2 regions of the Halobacillus sp. SY10 genome follow, and region 2 is predicted to be linked to the other one. Evidence: predicted binding sites of a transcription regulator. Region 2 holds the regulator's gene; the other holds the start of a gene.
The links. The regulator LexA, encoded in region 2, represses DNA repair genes until DNA is damaged. The targets are predictions, from matches to a motif close to CGAACATATGTTCG.
Positions count from the first base shown of each region.

Region 1: the regulator LexA is predicted to act here: its motif matches at 4,478-4,491, upstream of ruvA (Holliday junction branch migration protein RuvA).

Region 1 is NZ_CP174345.1:2,885,555-2,896,665, forward strand. It holds gene ACJA3J_RS14785 (TIGR04086 family membrane protein) at 1-48, shown strand, start outside; gene yajC (preprotein translocase subunit YajC) at 97-354, opposite strand; gene tgt (tRNA guanosine(34) transglycosylase Tgt) at 370-1,509, opposite strand; gene queA (tRNA preQ1(34) S-adenosylmethionine ribosyltransferase-isomerase QueA) at 1,541-2,566, opposite strand; gene ACJA3J_RS14805 (DUF2905 domain-containing protein) at 2,596-2,793, opposite strand; gene ruvB (Holliday junction branch migration DNA helicase RuvB) at 2,790-3,791, opposite strand; gene ruvA (Holliday junction branch migration protein RuvA) at 3,810-4,427, opposite strand; gene ACJA3J_RS14820 (BofC C-terminal domain-containing protein) at 4,568-5,137, opposite strand; gene ACJA3J_RS14825 (YebC/PmpR family DNA-binding transcriptional regulator) at 5,218-5,970, opposite strand; gene ACJA3J_RS14830 (YhcN/YlaJ family sporulation lipoprotein) at 6,668-7,219, opposite strand; gene nadE (NAD(+) synthase) at 7,290-8,027, opposite strand; gene ACJA3J_RS14840 (phosphotransferase) at 8,063-9,022, opposite strand; gene safA (SafA/ExsA family spore coat assembly protein) at 9,012-10,091, opposite strand; gene pheA (prephenate dehydratase) at 10,269-11,111, opposite strand, start outside.
Region 2 is NZ_CP174345.1:2,080,414-2,091,524, reverse strand. It holds gene ACJA3J_RS10670 (cytochrome c biogenesis CcdA family protein) at 1-464, opposite strand, end outside; gene ACJA3J_RS10665 (YneF family protein) at 604-828, opposite strand; gene tkt (transketolase) at 1,167-3,170, opposite strand; gene ACJA3J_RS10655 (DUF896 domain-containing protein) at 3,349-3,582, opposite strand; gene ACJA3J_RS10650 (recombinase family protein) at 3,668-4,327, opposite strand; gene lexA (transcriptional repressor LexA) at 4,628-5,251, shown strand; gene ACJA3J_RS10640 (hypothetical protein) at 5,299-5,523, opposite strand; gene glnA (type I glutamate--ammonia ligase) at 5,687-7,018, opposite strand; gene ACJA3J_RS10630 (MerR family transcriptional regulator) at 7,043-7,447, opposite strand; gene ACJA3J_RS10625 (methionine gamma-lyase family protein) at 7,574-8,821, opposite strand; gene hflX (GTPase HflX) at 8,877-10,109, opposite strand; gene ACJA3J_RS10615 (AAA family ATPase) at 10,190-11,111, opposite strand, start outside.

The DNA of each region.
Region 1 (11,111 bases), 810 kb from region 2:
GGAGGAATGATAGGGGTCAACCTGCCACGTAAAACGGTGAAGAGATGACTGTACGTAAAATCCCGCTACAAGGATATGTAGCGGGATTGCATTTGATTAGCTCAATTTTTCACGTACGGACGAACGATCGAATTTCAGTTGAGTACCATCTTGTACAGAAATCACAAGAGTACCTTCATCAATCGCATGAATCGTTCCGTGAAGTCCTCCGATTGTTATAACTCTATCGCCCTTTTGGAGGTCCGACTGCATTTGTTGTACTTGCTTCTGTTTCTTTTGCTGCGGTCGAATCAATAGGAAATAGAAAATGACAAACATTAGAATAATTGGCAGTAAACCTACTAATGTATCCATTTATTTTCCCCCTTTCTAAAAGTTCTTTGCGTTTGGTTTGTTGAAACCATACATTTCAAAGAATTCTTCTCTAAAGTCACCGAGTCGATCTTCTCTAATGGCTTCACGCACTTGCCTCATTAAGTTTAACAGAAAATAAAGATTATGATAAGTCGTAAGTCTGAAACCGAATGTTTCGTTAGCTTTGACTAAATGGCGGATATAAGCACGGCTGTAATTTCTACATGTGTGGCAATCACAATTCTCGTCAATCGGACGGAAATCACGTGCATATTTCGCATTTCTCACTACAAGTCTTCCCTCTGAAGTCATCAGAGTTCCGTTTCTTGCAATTCGTGTTGGGAGTACACAGTCAAACATATCAATGCCACGAATACTGCCGTCTATTAAAGAATCCGGTGAGCCGACGCCCATCAGATAACGAGGCTTTTGATCCGGCATCAGAGGCGTTGTGAATTCAAGAACACGATTCATGACGTCCTTCGGTTCACCAACAGAAAGCCCCCCGATTGCATAACCTGGAAAGTCCATAGATGTCAGGTCACGAGCACTCTGACGACGTAAATCTTCATACTCTCCGCCCTGAATGATTCCGAATAAACCCTGGTCATGCGGACGTTGGTGTGCTTCCAAGCATCGTTCAGCCCAGCGGCTCGTACGCTCTACCGAATCTTTCATGTACTTATGCTCGGCTGGATATGGTGGACATTCATCAAAAGCCATCATAATATCTGGTCCAAGGGAGTTTTGGATGTGCATTGCTTTTTCTGGAGATAAGAAAAGCTTCTCCCCACTAATATGATTCCGGAAATGGACACCCTCTTCTTCAATTTTTCTAAGGTCACTCAAACTGAAGACTTGGAAGCCTCCGGAATCCGTTAGAATGGACCCGTTCCAGTTCATGAACTTGTGAAGACCGCCCGCCTCTTCAATGATGTCTTCTCCTGGACGGAGCCACAAGTGGTACGTATTCGAGAGAATGATTTGTGCGCCCATCCGCTCCAATTCTTCCGGACTCATTGTCTTAACGGTTGCTAGTGTACCGACAGGCATAAACATCGGTGTTTCGAAAGATCCGTGTGGCGTATGGACCTTACCTAAACGTGCGCCTGTCTGCTTACATGTTTTAATCAATTCATATGTGATTGCCATGATTTCTACCCTTTCTCACTCTTGATCCTTAAGATCATTTTATGAACATCGCATCTCCAAAACTAAAGAAACGATACCTTTCCTCTACCGCCTGTCTATAGGCTTCCAAAATAAAATCGCGTCCAGCAAATGCGCTTACCAGCATAATTAGTGTGGACTTCGGCAAATGAAAGTTTGTAATTAAACCATCGATGGCTTTCAGCTTCTGAGGAGGATAAATGAAGATATCCGTCCAACCGCTCGCCTCTTTGAATGTCCCGTGATCACGGATGATCGTCTCGAGGGTTCTGGTGGAGGTCGTCCCAACCGATATGATTCTACCGCCTCTTTCTTTGACAGCATTCAGCTGGTCCGCTGTTTCTTCACTCAACTGATAGAACTCTGCATGCATATCATGTTCCTCAACTTGGTCCACACTGACGGGACGGAAGGTACCTAGCCCTACATGAAGCGTCAAATAAGCGAGTTCGATCCCATTTGACTGCAAATCCTTTAACAGTTCTTCTGTAAAGTGTAGTCCAGCGGTAGGAGCAGCTGCTGATCCTTCTTCTTTTGCATAAACGGTTTGATACCGGTCTCTATCCGACAACTGTTCTTTAATATACGGAGGCAAAGGCATCTCACCTAGAGATTCCAATACTTCAAGGAAAATTCCATCGTAACTAAATTTGACCTTGCGCCCTCCATGCTCCTGCAATTCCGTACATTCGGCTACAAGCTTTCCTTCTCCGAAAACAATCTTCGTCCCGACTTTCACCTTTTTTGCAGGCTTAACAAGAACGTCCCATTCATCGTCTTCGGTCTGGTGAAGAAGCAGGACTTCCACTTTCCCACCGGTCCCCTCTTTGGCACCGTAAAGCCGGGCAGGTAAAACCTTCGTGTCATTCAATACAAGGCAGTCGCCTTTTTCTAAGTAATCGGTGATTTGAGAAAAATGTCGATGTTCGATGGTTTGTTCATTACGGTCACAAACCATGAGCCGGGAAGCTGTCCGATCTTCTAATGGAACTTGAGCAATCAGCTCCTCCGGTAAATCAAAATCGTATTGCTTAATATCCATGTGAATCCCCTATTCTTATGTTTAATCGGTCAAAATTTTCTTATGAAATAGAAAATCAACGAAAGGACAATGCTCACGATAATGGAGGTCATAATGGGAAAATAGAACGTGACGTTCCCTTTTTTAAAGCTGAGATCGCCTGGTAATTTTCCAAATATACTCCATAGTATACCGATCAATATGAACACAATCCCTATTACAATAAAGATTTTACCAAAGCCCGTCAAGAGCCAGGCACCTCCCTGTTGAAGTGAGCGTAGGCTTTAGGTGTGACCACCCGGCCTCTTGGCGTCCGTTGAATATAGCCGATTTGCAATAAGAAAGGCTCATAAACATCTTCGATGGTCTGAGGCTCCTCTCCAATCGTTGCGGCTATCGTATCCAAGCCTACGGGTCCTCCCTGGAAGCTGTCCATGATCCCTTTCAGCAATTTGTGGTCGATAAAATCAAGACCTTCTGCATCTACTTGAAGCATTTCCAGCGCTTCCTGTGTCGTTTCCTTGCTAATGACGGTCTCCCCTTTTACCTGAGCAATATCGCGGACACGCTTCAACAAGCGGTTGGCAATCCTTGGTGTACCCCTAGAACGACGTGCGACTTCGACAGCTGCCGCGCTATCGATTTCTACAGAAAAGATTTCTGCTGTCCGTTCTACAATCGAACAAAGCGCTTTTGTATCGTAATATTCCAAGCGGCTGTGCACCCCGAAGCGATCCCTGAGAGGTGCGGAAAGCAACCCGGCTCGAGTCGTGGCACCGACCAGCGTGAAAGGCGGAAGATCAAGTCTTACAGAACGCGCGCTCGGCCCTGTACCTACGACAATATCAAGACAGAAATCCTCCATTGCAGGATAGAGGACTTCTTCTACAGAACGGGGGAGGCGATGGATTTCATCAATGAACAGGACATCCCCTGGTTCCAATGAAGACAGAATCGCTGCTAAATCCCCGGCTCTCTCAATTGCTGGACCAGCCGTCGTTCGAAACTGGACGCCCATCTCATTAGCAATAATGGAGGCAAGTGTTGTTTTACCTAAACCAGGAGGCCCATATAACAGCGCATGATCAAGCGGCTCGTTTCGCATTCTTGCCGCTTCAATGAAAATGCTTAGATTATTTTTCACTTGATCCTGGCCAATATACTGCTTCAGAGTTTCTGGTCGTAAACTAAGCTCAATCTCCTGATCGGTATCCTGTTGTTCTCCAGATATCATACGATCTTCCAACATTCATCCCTCCTCACCTTAAGATTTCATAAGTAGTTGCAGCCCTTGTCTGACATAATCATCCACGCTGCCATGTTTGGCTTTTTCAAGTTCTGTACGGACAAACTTCACTTCTTTTTCTGTATAACCTAAAGCTTTTAATGCTTCAATCGCGTCGTCCACTACTGCCCTTTTCTCTTTCGAGGTCAAATCTTCCTTATAGAAAAGGGTATCCTCATTATCTTCATCAGGAAGCCAGACAATCAATTTCCCTTTCAAATCAAGGATCATCTGACGAGCCGTCTTCTTACCGACTCCTGGAAATTTCGTTAAGTATTTATCGTCTTCTTGCTCAATGGCCGATACGAATTCAGGTACGCTGACTGTTCCAAGTATCGCAAGAGCTCCTTTTGGTCCAATCCCGGAAACGTTTAGTAATTGAGCGAATAGTTGTTTGTCTTCTCTTTTCTTAAAACCGTAAAGCGATTGATTATCTTCTCTTATATAGTGGTACGTATGTACTTTCACTTCATTGTTCATCGCATCTTGAAAATGATATGGATTCGCGCATAGCACTTCGTATCCTATGCCGCCTGTTTCTATAGTGATCGACCCTTCATCGAGTGTCGTCAATTGCCCTTTCACGTAACTAATCATTGTAAAATTCCCTCTCTACCCTTTATTGCTATCCTTCCTATTGTAACATACAAGCACATGTTCGCCCATGCTTAAAAGCCGTAGCTCCCCTTAGAAACGGCACAAAACAGCCACAACAATTTGCGGCTGTTTCACGTCTGTTATATTTCTTCTTGTTTGGAAAATTGACGGACGACTTGCTCAAAGTGACGATGATCCTTGATTTTGATGCCCTGTTTCAACTCATTCTCTCTTTTTGTTTCCAACGGCTTAATGGGTACAGGTTTAAAAGACTCTATGACCTTCCCTTGATTAGGAAGGCCTTGAAAGACAGCTAACTCCCCACCCTCTGTCAACCCAAAATACCCCGTCTGTTTTGTCAAAGGAGAGATATCATCGACTTCCCTTTGAAAAACCACTCTGTCCAAATGCTGTTCTTCCACCATCCATCCCTCATAGGAGGCCCAAAAGTCCATCATTGACCAAATGGTTTCTTCTTTCTTCGTCGTTTCTGTCACACCATCTATATAATGCTCTTTCAAAATAACCGTCAGTTTCAAAGGTTCAGGCTTCACCAATGTTTCCACTGATTCTGTTTGCTTCTCCTTACCCTGAATGACTCTTTGAGGCGTGTTATCTTGAAAGGTTTTCGGTGGAGTTTGGCCGATCAACGACCAACTCAATACGGCAACGCCTATAGTTAACCCAACAATCAAGGCCCATCGTTTCATGACAGGATCCCCCCTAAATAAAAATAACTTCTGTTTCTATTGTGTCCAGAAACAGAAGTTATTATCATAGCAACGGGAGATCACGATAATTTTTCTAGAATCGCTTCATCTGCATCGAGGTTGTGATAGACTTCTTGCACATCATCGTTATCCTCGAGCATATCGATCAGCTTCAACATTTTTTCTACGCCTTCTTCACCAAGTTCCGTATAGGTTTCAGGGATCATCGTCACTTCGCTTGTGGTAAACGCATATCCACTAGACTCCAGGGCCTGTTTTACATCAGAAAAAGATTCAGGATCTGTATAAATCTCAAATTGTTCTTCTGTTGTTTCCATTTCTTCTCCACCGGCTTCAATGACTTCAAGCATCAATTCTTCTTCATCGGCCTCTGTTGTTTGCCGGTCGATGACGAGATAACCTGAGCGGTTGAACATGAAAGAAACGCAACCATTTTCTCCTAAATTGCCATCATTTTTATTGAAAGCGTGTCTGACGTCTGCAGCCGTACGGTTTTTATTGTCCGTCAATACTTTAACCATGACCGCTACTCCGCCAGGACCATACCCTTCATACGTATATTCTTCATAATTGACACCCTCAAGATCGCCGGTCGCTTTCTTAATAGCGCGATCGATGTTATCTTTCGGCATATTGTTTGATCTTGCTTTATCTACAGCTATACGAAGCGCAGGATTGGTTTCTTGATCCCCGCCTCCTTGTTTCGCCGCCATGAAAATCTCACGAGCAAGCTTCATGAAGAGTTTTCCGCGTTTCGCATCTTGAGCACCTTTTCGATGCTTGATATTACTCCATTTTGAATGGCCAGCCATTGGACATTCTCCTCTCCCAAACAAATCTTTATCATTCTTTGTATTTTTCGTAAGTATACTTACGCATATGACTCTATCCTTAAATATATCACAATCCCTATTCTTCTTTAAAGCAACACCTTTTCTTATTCCCCGGTACTGTTCCAACTCATTGTAAGTATTAAATAACCTCCCTTTAGTGGAAGACTTAGTTTCGAGATAGTCGGGGTTCTTCTACCATATTTGGAGGCAGGGGTGGTTGGGAAGCTACTCGTCTAGCTCGATCGCCCACGGGCTTCCCAACCACCCCATTTTGATGTATGCGTGAAACGAAACCCTATACCAAGATGGGCTGTCTCCCTTCCAATCAGAAGCAGTTATAAAACGCTCTATATCAAGCTTTCACATCCAGAATAGAGGCCATGGACATATATATTTCCACTTTCGCTGTGAGTAGGAGCAAATGATTCCAGAAGCTGTTTCGAGACACTTATTTGACTAGGGGCGGAGGGGAATGGAGAGACTCCTGTGGGAAAAAAGTGCTTGGTGAGACCCCACAGGACGCAGTCCGAGGAGGCTCACCGCGCTCCCGCGGAAAGCGAACCATTCCCCGCAGCCCCCATCCACTCAACAAAAGTCTCGAAACTGAGTCTTCAAGAATCCCGTCATATACTTTACTAACTAATCATCCACTTCACTCTTTACAGACAAAGAAAGCTTATTGATTGAAGAAATTGCGCATGCGTTCTCTGATATTTTTAGGAGCTTCGGATGTATCTTCGCGTGAATTGAAGTTTTTCATTTGGTCCCAGCTACTATTGTTCGTGTAGACGATCAAGTCTTTATCTGTCACTTGCTTTACCTTGGCTTCTATTTTTCCCGGTATCGTCTCATCTCTCATATCATACGGGTTAATCATGACAGCTACATACACTTTATCATCGGTCGAATAAGCTTGAGTCATTGTAATCTCCTTCAATTCATTCACCTTTTCCACGACAGCCATTGCATCTTCATTATTGAAGTCATTGTCATGAGAACGATTGGTTTCACCATACTTCGCATTTCTGAACTCTTCTTCAGCTGTCCGTTTAAAGTAACTGTCTTTTCCTGTAGGAATTTGCCCACGGCGTTCAATCGCTCCATCTTGAGCGTAACCAAGAGGTTGATAAGGGGAAGATTCTTCTTCCTTCGGTTCTGCGGTTTCATCCGCCTGACAAGCAAACATGATTATCGAGGTCAACATAAGAATACTAACGATTTTCCACATAAAAACATTCTCCTTTTACCCTTACTATGGGTCCAAGAAGAATGTTTTAGTCTGTCAATATTCGCCAAGCTTACTCTGGAGGTGCAGGAGGCAGTTGACGCTTGTGTGCGGAACGCTTGTGCATCGCTTCGATGATGTTACGATCTTCTTCAGGAATTTCTTCACCCTTCAAGTGACGATCGATCATGTCATAACTCGTGCCCATTTCGTTCTCATCTGTCTGCCCTTCCCACAGTCCTGCGCTTGGTTGTTTATGGATGACTTCGTCAGGCACACCTAAATATTCAGCCATTTCTCGAACTTCGCCTTTGGTCAGGTTTGCGAGTGGGACGAGATCAACGCCTCCATCTCCGAACTTCGTGAAGTAACCCGTATACCATTCTGCTGCATTGTCTGTACCGACAACTAAGTATTTATGGTTGGTGGCTATTGTATACAGAGTACTCATTCGTAACCGGGCTCTTAAATTAGCATCGGCTAACTTTTCTTGTTCTTCATTCAGAGAGCCAGCAGCGTTCAATTGCTGCTTGATCGTTGAAAACAAGACGTTATGTGTCTCCGTCAAATCAACCGTCATAACCGGCAATTCGCATGCTTCCACAACACTTTTCGCATGGATTTGATCATCGGACTGACTTTTACAAGGCATAATAACTCCCAGAGATCGGTCAGGGAATGCTTTTTTAATTAGATTGGCAACGACAGCGGAATCGATTCCACCACTGACGCCCACGACCAACCCTTCCACTTTTGCTTCTTTCACTTTTTCCTGAAGCCAGGACACGATTTTTTCAACTTTTTGTTCCACCGGATTGTTCATCCTTTCACACATATGATACCTAATCATAGCATATGCTCAGCATATCGGACAAACTTCTTCCGGTTCTCCCATGCCTTTTCTAATTTTCTCATGTGCCTGGTCACTGATGCTTCTTCCCTTAAACTTAACCGGTATCCATATAGCCATTCCCTCAAAAGGTCAGCGGGGACGAGGACGCCTTTCCACCAGATCTCTTTGTCAGTAACGTGAGGAAAATACGGCAGCAATGTAGATTTTCTAAGCTCCACATATGGTAAAAAGCGCTGAGCTAGTTGAATGTGATCATATAAACGAGGTCCTGTATGCAAAAGGTCAAAATCAATCATTTTTATATTCTTATCAGCATCGACAATGAAATTATGATGAGCCACATCTCCATGGAGCCATTCATGACGGTCCCAGGCCCTCTCCTCAACTTCCCCCCAGGGATGATCTGTAAAATCCTCCAGGCGCTTACTCATGCAAGCATGCAGTTCCTGAAACATTTCCCGCTTTCGTAACTCCGTGAATAAATCTTTCGTTTCTTCAAATTGTTCTAAACGCCTTTCCCATTTTACATATAAGGGATCCTTCGGAATCGACAACACTCCAATTCCTTTGGTGGTTCGGTGAAAATGATGGAGGATCCGGACCGCTTGTTTTCGATCCTTATGCCGGCTGAAGTCTGCATGCCTTCCTTCCACGCGTTCAAATAATGCCCAATCACAACCAAGTTTGCTGATGGTAAATACTCGGTCATAGAAAGGATACGGCCTTGCAGCTATTTTATAGGCATAATTCCAGTGATTGAAAAACTCTACTTGTTTTTCAATCACATGAAATCTGCGATATCCCTTCAAAATAAAAGGCAGCCCTTCATACTTTACTTTATATACCTTCGGTTTGATGGTCTGTTCAAATTCAATCGGAAGCTTTTCCTCCGTTTGCATCCATTGAAAAAGGCGATCCGTGTATGAATCGCCCATTCGATGTTCAGCTTTCATCTACATCATCTTCCCTCCAAGGCTGCTGATATCCTTGGCCCATCTGCTGGGGATCCCACTGTCCCATTTGTTGTGGGTTCGGTTGACCCCAACCTTGCTGTGGCTGACCCCACCCCATGTGGGGAGGCTGCTGTTGTCCATAACCCATCGGATGCTGCATGCCCCCATAAGGTGCTTGCTCCCATGGTTGCTGAGCACCATAAGGAGGCTGCCCCCATGGTCCCATCATCGGTCCATATGGTTGCGGTCCCTGTCCTCCTCCGCATCCACAGTCCCCACCTGCTTGCACGCCTTGGACCATATCATCGCTTGATTCGTCCCCCATCATGGGCTGTTGCATCGGCATAGGCTGGTGGTGCATAGGCATGTGCATCGGCATCATAACAGGATAAGGTGGGCAGCAATAAAAGTCTGTATGAACCAACTGTGGTTGCATTGGTTGCTGCATCGCCTGCGGTTGCATTGGCTGTTGCATGGGTTGCTGCATGGGCTGCTGCATGGGCTGCATGGGTTGATAATAAGGTTGCTCGGGCATAGAAGTTTGTTCCGGAGATTTCATCCCCTTCACTTCTTCCATCTTTTCACCTTTTACATCTTCTTTTAGAGCCTCTTTAGGCGATTCTTCTTTAGGCTGTGGCATCGGCATTTGCGGAAGGTGGAAAGTTGTATAATAATTTTGCATCTGCTGATCAATACTCGGCATGGTAATCGGCATATTCATGTTGATAGGCTGCATCGGCTTCATCGGTTTTTCCATCACACCTTTAGGTGCAGGCTTCTTCTCATCTTCTTTAATCTTCGGAATTGGCTTTGGTGTTGTATCTTTATATGGTGGTTGAGAAGGCATTTCCTTCTTAGGTGCTGGTGCTTGTTGTTTAGGGGCCTCTTTCTTAGGAGCCTCTTTTTTCACTTGCTTTGTACCTTGAGGGACTTTGATTTTCATACCCGGCATAATCATATCAGGATTGGAAAGCTGGGTATTCATGGATTTCAACTGTTCAAAGTCGACCCCATATTTCTTGGCAATGTTCCAGAGTGTATCTCCTTTTTGTACAATGTGAATTCTCACATCTGCAACTCCCTTCCTGTAATTCTGTAAAAACAATAAGGCAATAATAGCTTCATAACACTCTATGCAACACAAGCCAAAACATTGATGAAAAAGCCTATAATAATTTGATAAAAAATATAAACAAACCCCAGAATCCCTATTAACAAAGGGATTCTGGGGTTATGAGGATCAAGCTTATTTCACAGGGCTCGGGACATCAACCTGGTAACTCGGATACGTTCCGAGCACCTTCAACTGACAGCCCAACGCTTCAAGTTCTGCCTGCACGCCAGGAAAAAGCACGTGATCATATGGTTGATCGACATCTATCAAGAAAAAGTAGTTACCAAGACCAGTCTTCAGTGGCCTTGATTCAATTTTCGATAAGTTCATTTTTCTCCATGCAAAGGCTGCGAGCACTTGATGCAAGGCTCCGACATAATCCTTTGGCAATGTAACCATGACCGTCGTTTTGTGCTTCGTTACAGGATGATCTTTCACTTTCAAAGTGGTCGGGACCTTCTGGACGACCGCAAACCGGGTATGATTATTATCATAATCATGGATATCCGTATCCATAAATCTCAGCCCATTTTGCTCTGCCGCTAAATGATTGGCAATCGCAGCGACACCTGGACCTTCACTTGCTACAACTTCAGCCGCTTTCCCTGTCGAAGCTGTGTATTCAACTTCAGCATTTGGATACTGGGTGTGCAAATACTGGTGACACTGAGCAATGGCATGGCTGTGAGAATAAACTTTTTTAATTTCCCCTTCATGATCCGGATGGACGAGGAGGTGTTGTTTGATTGGGACCGTAAGCTCTGCAATAATCGATTGGTTAACGTGATGGACGAGATAATCGACCGTCAAGTGCACAGAACCTTCGATCGCATTTTCAATCGGGACAACGGCCGTACTGATTTCCCCTGCCTCCACGGCATCCAGACAGGCAGGAATATTCTCGTATCCGACGAACTCTCCACCTTCAAACAAAGCATCCACTGCCATTTTTGTAAATGTACCCTTTGGTCCTAA
Region 2 (11,111 bases):
GCTAACGAAAGGACGGCCGCTAGTATAGGACCTGTACAAGGCGTCCAACCAAGTGAAAATGTAAGTCCGATAAGAAACGTGCCTATGTAACCAGAGGGTCTATTCTTGAAAGTTATCTTCCGGTCTTTCATTAAAAAATCAAAGTTGAATACGCCAATAATAACAAATCCGAAGAAAATAATCAGAATGGATCCTAAACGTCGGATCACGGATTCATATTGTATGAAAAACTGTGCAAAAAACGACCCTGAAAATCCTAAGATCAAAAAAATCGTCGTAAATCCTAATAAGAATAAAACCGTATGGATCAAACTTGCTCTTTTCAACATCCCATTGTCTTCTTTTAATTCATGCACACTCATCCCAGTAATATAGGAAAGGAATGCAGGGTACAGAGGAAATACACACGGGGATATAAATGATAAAAACCCTGCTCCAAAAGCAAGGAAAAGATTCACATCCATTCAATCATCACACCTTCATTCATAGTCGCCTCCTATTGTATCAAAGCTTCAGGCCTAACACGATGTTTATCTTGTGAACATCTACAGAAGTTCCCATAGAGAAAGCCTTCTTTCATTCGCGAAAGAAGGCTTAGTGTCATTATTTCATTTGATTGTTCATTGAACGCATCATCTGATTGATTTTCTTCTGAGACGGCTTCTGGCCCATCTGCATCATCAGTGTGCGTAACATTTGTTCGTTAATTGGCGGGTTCTTTTTCAAATAGTTCATCATATACTTTCTTGCGATGAAGAAGCCTAGAGCTGCACCACCGACAAGAGTCAATAAAGCAATGATGATGACCCAAACGATCCCCAATGTCATGACTTCGTCTTCCTCCTTCGTGTTGTCTCCCATAACAGTATAGTAAAACGTTCTCTAGAATACAATAGTCGTTTCAATATGACCGTAATCCAGACGCTACTAAACGAATCAACCGTTCATTAGATAAGCAAAAGCCTCCCACATGAAAAAAGGATCTCATCTTCTAGGAACGACGATGACCGTACCAGAGACAACAATCATTCTTATGCCTATTATATCACATAGAGCAGGGAAATCGAAAATGGTTGTCCCTACTATTTACCGCGAATTTTCAAGAGCAGATTGAAATTCACGGCATAAAAAGAAGCTGCCTTAGGAACAGGCAGCTTCTCCCTAGTTTATTTCATCAAGTTTTCCGCATGCTTCACTACGTTTTCTACAGTGAAACCATAGTTCTCAATCACAGTATTCCCTGGAGCAGAAGCACCGAACTTGTCGATTCCGATGACGGAACCATCCAAACCTACATAACGGTCCCAACCGAACGATGCGCCCATTTCAACTGCCAGACGTTTGCGGACAGAAGAAGGAAGGACTTGTTCTTTGTATTCTTTAGGCTGAGCTTCAAAGCGATCGAAGGAAGGTACACTGACAACACGGACGTCGTAACCATTCTTCTTCAATTCCGCTTGAGCTTCAACAATCAATTGTACTTCAGAACCTGAAGCAAGTAGGATCGCATCCGGCTCTTCTTTATCGGAATCGCTAAGGATGTACGCCCCTTTCTTCATTCCTTCGTATGCAAGTTCCTCTGTACCTTGAAGGGTCGGTAACCCTTGGCGAGTTAGGACAAGTGCTGTTGGAGTCGATTCAGACTCTAAAGCAAGTCTCCATGCCGCATTGGTTTCGTTCCCATCCGCAGGACGAAGGACGGAAAGGTTTGGCATCGCACGAAGAGAAGCCAATTGTTCCACAGGTTCGTGCGTCGGACCATCTTCTCCAACGGCAACAGAGTCATGAGTGAAGACGTAGTTCACAGGTAGGTTTTGCAGAGCGGACAAGCGGACCGCTGGACGCAGGTAGTCACTGAAGACAAAGAATGTACCCGCATATACGTTAAGTCCACCATGAAGACCCATTCCGTTTAAGGCAGCCGCCATGGCAAATTCACGAACTCCGAACCAGATGTTTCGACCTGCGTAGTTGTTACGTGAAAAGTCTTCTTCATCTTTGACGGCCGTTTTATTTGAACCTGCAAGGTCGGCACTACCACCAAAGAAGTTAGGGATAGCTTTTGAAAGAGCGTTGATCGCATCTCCAGAAGCTGCGCGTGTCGCAGGGCTGTCTTCGCCCACCTGATAAGTTGGAAGACTTTGATCCCAGCCTTCAGGAAGCTCTCCGCGAATCGCACGCTCAAACTCTTCCGCAAGCTCTGGATGTGCTTCTTTGTACTGAGCTATTAGGTTGTTCCAGGATTCTTCTTTATCCTGACCATTTTGCTGAACCTTTTCTTTAAAGTCCTGATAGACCTCTTCAGGTACGTGGAATGGCTCGTGATCCCACTTGTAGAACTGTTTAGCTGCCGTTCCTTCCTCTTCTCCTAAAGGAGCACCGTGGGAGGCAGACTTACCAGATTTATTAGGAGATCCATACCCAATAACCGTTTTCACTTCGATCATTGTTGGTTGATCTGTATTCGCTTTTGCTTTCTCAAGTGCCTGAGCAATATCCTCTGTGTTCGTACCATCCTCTACGCGAATCACCTGCCATCCATAGGCTTCATAGCGCTTTTCAACACTCTCGCTGAAGGAACGATCAAGGTCGCCATCAAGAGAAATATCATTGGAATCATAAAGAACGATCAATTTACCTAGACCAAGGTGACCGGCAAGAGAAGCTGATTCCTGGGATACCCCTTCCATCAAGTCCCCGTCACCACAAATGGAATAAGTGTAATGGTCAACGACATTATAACCTTCACGGTTATATTTCGCTGCAAGGTGAGCTTCAGCCATTGCCATTCCGGTCGCCATTGCAATACCTTGTCCAAGGGGACCTGTAGTTGCTTCTACACCGTCTGTGTGACCAAACTCTGGGTGACCAGGGGTTTTGGAATCCCATTGACGGAAGGACTTAAGGTCGTCCATCGTCACGTTATAACCGGATAAGTGGAGCAAGCTGTAAAGAAGCATAGATCCGTGTCCAGCAGATAGGACGAAACGGTCGCGGTCGAACCAGTTCGAGTTTTTCGGATTATGATCCATGAACTGAGTCCATAGCGTATATGCCATCGGTGCTGCACCCATCGGCATCCCCGGGTGTCCGGAGTTTGCTTTTTCTACTGCATCGATTGTTAAAGTTCTAATCGTATTGATTGATGTTTGTTCAAGGCTGTTTGCCATGTTCAACATTCCCCTTTCGTTTCAGGTATATGTACCATGTATTATCCTATAATGAAATTCATTTTGAAACAAGCGTTGTGCGAAATCTTTGCACAACCTCCCACCTAATTTCCCCCTTATTAAGGGTTTTAAACAAAAAAACCGCATTCGAAAATTATCGAACACGGAGATTTAAAAATTAGTTCTTTTTTTCGTTTTCCTGCATTTGACGGAGCTTCTTAGGTGTCACGTCATCCCCATTCGGGTCGATGACGGTAACTCCTTTCAGCTGATTCTTGAAAGATTGACGAGCATTTTTCAAGTATTCCTGACGCAGTTTCTGCTGTTCCGCTTTTTCTTCCTTCGAAAGTTCTTCCTGCTTGGATTTATTCGCTAGTTCATTTATACGATTAATTTTTTCTTTAGATAACATAGATCCTTCTCCTTTACTCATAGTCTGGATCGTAAAAACATGAAAAAGACAAGAAATCCACAGATCCTTGTCCTTAAACTATATATTACCGTGATTCTTCTTCTTTTTCAAGCGATAGGTATTCCTTGTATCTGCGATGAACCGTAGCCTTCGATACATCATATCCAAGGCCTCTTAGTGTCGCAGCGATATCTTTAAACGTCAGCTCATTTTTCCTTAACCGGACCACTTCTTCAATAGGAAATTCGATTCTCTCACGACCTGGCGCCTGGTCCCGATTGGATAAATTGATTGATGGGTCATAGCCGCCCTCAACAGCTTTTCTCATTCCCCGGCGTATTTTCATATTATGTATTTTTCTCTGGTATTCCTCTACGATCCCCACAATCTGTAAAACCATAGAATCCGACTCTGATAACTGCAACTCTCCCTGATTTGATAAAGAATACACCTTAATATTCAACCGATTCAATTGATGAAACAATGCGATTTTCGTATTCCCACGTCCCAATCGAGTCTCATCCTGAATCACCAGAGCTTCCGCACGCCCGGAAGAAAAATATTCCAGCATACGGAAGATCCCGTCCCGCTCAATATCGTAACCACTCGCTTGTTCTTCAATACATTCCACAACTTCAAATTCGTGACTCTCTGCCATTGAAGTCAACTCGGTTCTTTGGCGGTTTAATGATGTCACTTGAGCTTCTTTTTCCGTACTTACCCTGCAGTATAAAATCACCTTCAATTGAATGTTCCTCTCTCTTTCTCTATTAAACAGCTGTGACCATAGAATAATAGAGAATGATAAAACTAACAATAAAAAGAATAATGTAGGTGTAGTCCAGCTTCGATAATTTGTTAAACATACATAACCCCTCCGTTTTCATAGAACGAACGTTCTTAAGAACCTGTGTTCGCGTTTGTTAATTTTATTATATACGAACACAGGTTCTTGTCAATGGTTTTTTTCGAACGCGTGTTTGTATTTTTGAATCATAAGTGGTACAATGTGGTTACTATAATCCTATGTACGAGGTGCTAATCTATGAGTAAACTTTCAAAACGGCAGCAGGAAATACTAGATTTTATTAAAGAACAGGTTTTAATGAAAGGATATCCACCATCCGTAAGGGAGATCGGTCAATCCGTTGGTCTCGCTTCAAGTTCAACAGTACATGGTCACTTATCCAGATTAGAGAAAAAAGGCTATATTAGACGCGATCCGACGAAACCTCGTGCCATTGAAGTAATTGAATTGGAAGAAGATCACAGTATTCCGAGAAGTGAAGCCTCCTACGCTCCAGTAATCGGTAAAGTCACGGCCGGTTCCCCGATTACAGCTGTAGAGAATATCGAAGAATATGTCCCGCTTCCAGATACACTCGCAGGATCGGATGACAACACGTTCGTCCTGATCGTCCAAGGGGAAAGTATGATTGAGGCAGGAATTCTAGACGGCGACATGGTCATCGTCAGACAACAGCAAACCGCTCAGAACGGTGACATCGTCGTGGCGATGACAGAAGATGAAGAAGCAACTGTAAAACGATTCTTCAAGGAAAGAAATCACGTTCGTTTACAGCCTGAAAACGCAACAATGGAACCAATCCTATTACAGGACGTATCCATTTTAGGGAAAGTCGTCGGTCTATACAGAACCGTACATTAATTGAAAGAGGCGAGTTTTGTTAAACTCGCCTCTTTCTTTATTTTTTGTCATGCTCCATAACTTTTCCGGATGGAGGTTAAAGGAAATACAGACAATATATTATTTTTTCTGAACGTTCTCACTTGTTTTCGTTCATAGCAGTAAGCAATTACATATTCATCCTGAATGTCGACCACTCTAACCACCCGTTGAGACAAATCGCCTTTGTGGTTGATATAGATCCATTCCAACTTCATCTTTTCGAGTTTTGAACGTTGGATTAATGCTTCCATTGGTGACACCTCCATAACAGGAACGTTTGTTCTTACTAACATTATATGTAACACATCCCCCAAAGTATACGACCAAAATCTTGGAATTATCTTCACCCCATTCAAATTGTTCCGTGAGGCAAAGAAAAACCCTTGAAGCTATTAGCTTCAAGGGTTTTAAGGTTTAATACGTCTGTAAATATTGTTCGCGTTCCCAGGGATGAACCTGTGTACGGAACATATCCCATTCAATTTCTTTCGCTTCGATGAAATGTTCAAATAGGTGTTCGCCGAGAGCTTCTACCATGATTGGATCTTGATGCAGCTCTTCCAATGCATCATACAAAGTAGCAGGTAGGTCTTTAACTCCGTGTGCTTCACGCTCTTTCTTATCCATCACGTAAATGTTCCGATCGACAGGAGCTGGTGCTTCCAGTTTATTTTCCACACCATCAAGTCCAGCAGCAAGAAGGACTGCCATCGCCATGTATGGGTTCGCTGATGGATCCACACTCCGAACTTCGATTCTTGTGCTCAAACCACGGGATGTTGGAACACGTACGAGCGGACTACGGTTCTGACCGGACCATGCTACATAACATGGAGCCTCATACCCTGGTACAAGACGCTTGTAAGAGTTGACAGTAGGGTTTGTCACGGCTGTGAAGTTCGTTGCATGCTTGATGATGCCTGCTGTAAACTGGTAAGCCACTTCTGACAGTTGTTCCTTCCCTTTCTCATCAAAGAAAGCATTACCCTTTTCGTTGAAAAGAGACATGTTCGCGTGCATACCAGATCCATTCACGCCAAACAACGGCTTAGGCATGAACGTTGCATGCAAGCCATGTTGACGTGCTATCGTTTTGACGACAAGTTTGAATGTTTGAATATCATCACAGTGCTTGACGGCATCCGCATATTTAAAGTCGATTTCGTGCTGACCTGGAGCGACTTCATGGTGAGAGGCTTCAATTTCAAAGCCCATTTCCTCAAGCTCAAGGACGATGTCACGACGGCAGTTTTCACCAAGATCGGTCGGTGCCAAGTCGAAATAGCCGCCTTTATCATTCAATTCCATCGTCGGTTCGCCTTTTTCATCTAATTTGAATAGGAAAAATTCAGGTTCTGTACCAATGTTGAAAGCAGAAAATCCGAGTTTCTCCATTTTTTTGATGTTACGCTTTAAGTTATAGCGTGGGCATCCTTCAAAAGGAGTTTGGTCTGGGTTGTAGATGTCACAGATGAATCGTGCGACCTTCCCTTTTTCTGAAGTCCAAGGGAAAACGACGAAGGTATCCAGGTCTGGAACCAAATACATGTCCGACTCCTCGATACGAACGAATCCTTCAATGGAGGACCCGTCAAACATCATCATGCCATCAATAGCTTTATCCAACTGGCTTAGTGGAATTTCCACGTTTTTGATCGTACCAAGCATATCCGTGAACTGAAGACGGATAAACTTGACGTTTTCCTCATCGATTTTTTTGTAGATTTCTTCTTTTGTTAAACCCATTGAATTTCTCCTCTCAACACAAAATTAATGGAAGAACCTTGACATTTCTCCCTGTCTGATTGCTAATTTACCTTGTCTTCCCGCTGTGAATAGTTCTCGTTGCAGCATACGACGTAGTTCTTTTTCGGTAAGTTCATTATGAACTTCCTTCACTTGATCCTCGTCATATACTTCATTATCTGGCTGATCGTTCAGCTTCAGAACTTTCTTGATTCCGGCCATGTTCACACCTTGATCGATCAAGTCTTTGATTTCAAGCAGCCGATCAACATCATTAAATGAGAACATGCGACGGTTCCCTTCTGAACGGGCCGGCTGAACCAGCTCGTGCTGTTCGTAGTACCGGATCTGCCGTGCAGTAAGGTCTGTCAATGATTGAACAATCCCCATCGGGAATAACGGCATAGAACGACGAATTTCATCACTCATCGATGTGCCACCTCCCCATAAGAATGATACTTTAATTATACGTCACGCAAGGGATATGTCAACATATGTGAGGAATGTTCACACAATTTGGGGCTATTTTTTGAAAGGGTTATCATTCCCTCCGCTTCAAAGTTTAACCATACCCTCTTCGATCAACTGCTCTACCGCTTGTACGACAGCGATCTTTACATGCGCGTAGGTCAATCCACCTTGAACGAATGCCGTATATGGGGGACGAATAGGACCATCGGCCGTCAATTCAAGACTCGCGCCTTGAATGAAAGTACCCGCAGCCATAATAACTTCATCCTCGTATCCAGGCATGGCGCTCGGTTCTGGTTTGAAATGAGAATTTACAGGAGATGCCTGCTGAATGGATTGACAGAACCTGATCATTTGTTCAGCCGTATTGAAATTTACGGATTGAATCAAATCCGTCCGCTTCACATCATAAGCCGGAGATGTGTCGAAGCCCCATTCACTTAAATATTTAGAAGTGAAAATAGCTCCTTTCAAAGCTTCTCCTACAACATGTGGTGCGAGGAAAATCCCTTGATACATCTCTTGCAGGCTGTTTAAACTCGGCCCTGTTTCTTTCCCTAACCCCGGAGCCGTCAGTCGATAGCTGCATTTTTCAATCAGGTGTTCATGTCCCGCAATATAACCCCCGACTCTGGCAATCCCGCCTCCCGGGTTTTTTATTAATGAGCCAGCAATCATGTCAGCACCTACTTCAAGCGGTTCTTTCATTTCTACGAATTCACCATAACAATTGTCAACAAAAATTATCACATCGTCTTTTGTGTCACGAACGAACTGAATGATGGATTGTAACTCGCCAATAGTAAATGAAGGACGATCCTCGTATCCTTTGGACCTTTGGATGGCTACGACCTTCGTTTTTTCATGTATAGCTGCTCGGATTCTATCATGAGAAAAAGCCCCACTTCCTTCTAAAGGAACGGTTTGATAGCTGATACCAAAATCACTTAAAGAACCTGTATCCTTATTGTCTTCAGAACCAATGACATCTCTTAGGGTGTCATAAGGATCTCCAGATATGTAAAGCAGTTCATCCCCCGGGCGCAGGACACCGAATAAGGCGGTCGTGATCGCATGCGTTCCGGAGATGAGCTGAGGTCTGACAAGGGCATCTTCCGCTTTGAATATTTCTGCATACAATGCCTCTAGTGTGTCTCGCCCAAAGTCATCATAGCCATAACCTGTCGTCGGATTAAAGTGAGAATCGCTGACCCTCAGTTTATGGAATGCCTTTAATACCTTTTCTTGATTGTACTCGACAATCTCATCAACCATCTCGTGTTGGTTCTTGATCTCTTTTTCTACATGGTGTTTCAATTCTTGAATGTTCATGATGAGTCCTCTTCCTATCTTGCAGAATTTCGTTGAATAAACGTTTTGTTCAAATTTATAATATTTGATGTTTCAATGGGTGCTCAGGATGGATGAAACCATGAAGAGCATAGCCTTCTTTTTCCTCATAAAAATGGATGCTCGTGATCATACTGTAGGCCTTGAATTGCTGCAATCGTTTCCCTTCAGAAGCTGGCACGAAAACGTCATACTCATACCACTCATCCTTTAAAACCTCTTCGATTTTATGAAGAACACGTTTACGGTCAATCGGATCATGAACGCTCACTGTCAACGATGGGAAGGAGTGTGGAATGAAATCCTCCTGCAGTAGATCTTTTTTATTATAAACGGTCAGGATCGGCAGTTGACCAGCTCCAAGTTCGTCCAACAATCTCAATACGGTCTTTTCCTGCTGCATGTGATCAGGGTGTGAAGCATCCACCATATGAACGATAAAGTCCGCTTCTGTTAATTCCTCTAACGTCGATCGGAAAGCCGCGATGAGCGTCGTTGGCAAGTCCTGAATAAATCCTACCGTATCAGAAAGGAGAGCCAAAAAACCAGAAGGAAGGCTCATTTGCCTTGTCAAAGGATCGAGTGTAGCAAACAATAAATCCTCTTCAAAGGACTGGCTGTCGGTCACTCTATTGAAGAACGTTGATTTACCAGCATTCGTATAACCGACGATTGCGACTTGAAAGGCACGGTTTTCTTTTCTCCGTTTTCGATACTGCTCCCGTTGTTTTACGACCGTATCCAACCGCTTCTTGATATCATCAATTCTACGTTGGATATGACGACGGTCGGTTTCCAGTTTGGTTTCACCAGGACCACGGGTACCAATCCCTCCACCTAACCGGGATAACGCTGTCCCTTGTCCGGATAGCCGTGGAAGTAAATATTGCAGTTGAGCAAGTTCCACCTGCAATTTCCCTTCCTTTGTACGCGCCCGTCCTGCGAAAATGTCCAGGATCAGCTGACTTCTGTCAATGACACGCACGCCGACCCTGTCCGCTATATTTCTAAGCTGGCCAGGTGATAACTCATCATTGAATATCACGAGTTCAGCTTCAGATTCCTCTGCTGCTTCTTTTATTTCTTCCAGTTTCCCCTCACCTAAATATGTAGCCGGGTGAACCCGGTCACGCTTCTGAGTAATAATTTTGCACACTTCTCCATCAGCGGTTTCCGTCAGTGATTGAAGTTCTTCCAAAGAGGACTGAAACCGTTCTTCTTGTTCGAATGGATCTTTTCGCGCAACTAACACGACCAATTCTTTTGACATCTGTCTCTTCACCTACTCTTCCGTCTACCTGTATCTTTCTCATCATAACAGAAAAATGTTTCCTATGAATGTACGACCGTTTAGATCAAGTCTGGTTCTTGTAAAGGAACATCAAAATCTTCCGCCTGAAGGGTCATCAGTGTTTTTTTCTTCGGATTCGGGGTGCTGATCACTCTCCAAGCATGTTTTCGAATCGCTTCTTCAATGAGGTTCCTTACATAGCGGGCATTTGAAAAGTTCTCTTCACGTCTGGTGTATACGTGGGCCAGATGCTGAAAAAGTTTTCGCTCCGCTTCTTTTGTTAAACAATATTCCCTTTCTTCAATCATTCCAAAAGCAATTTGCGTAAGTTCTTTCGCAGAATAATCCTTGAAAGAAAGCTGGATGGGGAACCGGGAAGCAAGGCCTGGATTTAAGGTCAGAAAATCCTCCATCTCATCCGGATATCCAGCAAGGATGATAATGCATTCATTATGATGATCTTCCATACATTTAACCAATGTATCAATCGCTTCTTTTCCGAAATCTTTTTCTCCACCTCTTGCTAATGAATAAGCTTCATCAATAAAAAGGACGCCCCCCAATGCTTTATGGATCAGGTCCTTCGTCTTTTGAGCCGTATGACCGATATACTCTCCTACAAGATCACTCCGATCGGCTTCGATGAATTGGCCCTTATCAAGCACCCCGACATCGCGGAATAAAGCAGCAACCATCCGCGCGATGGTCGTTTTTCCCGTGCCGGGGTTTCCATAAAAAACCATGTGCAGAACTTGCGCATTCGACTTCAATCCTGCTTCTTCTCTTTTCTTAGAAACGAGCACCTGTGCATAGATTTCTTTTACCCTGGTCTTTAAATCCTCCATCCCAATGATGGAATTGAAAAATTCCTCGATTTTCAGAAAAGGGGCGCCTGTCTGCTTGAGGGCGGCTGCTTTCCGATCAGGAATCGCTTTTTCTTTAGAATCATTCAACACAATATTGATTGTGCTGTTTGGTCTC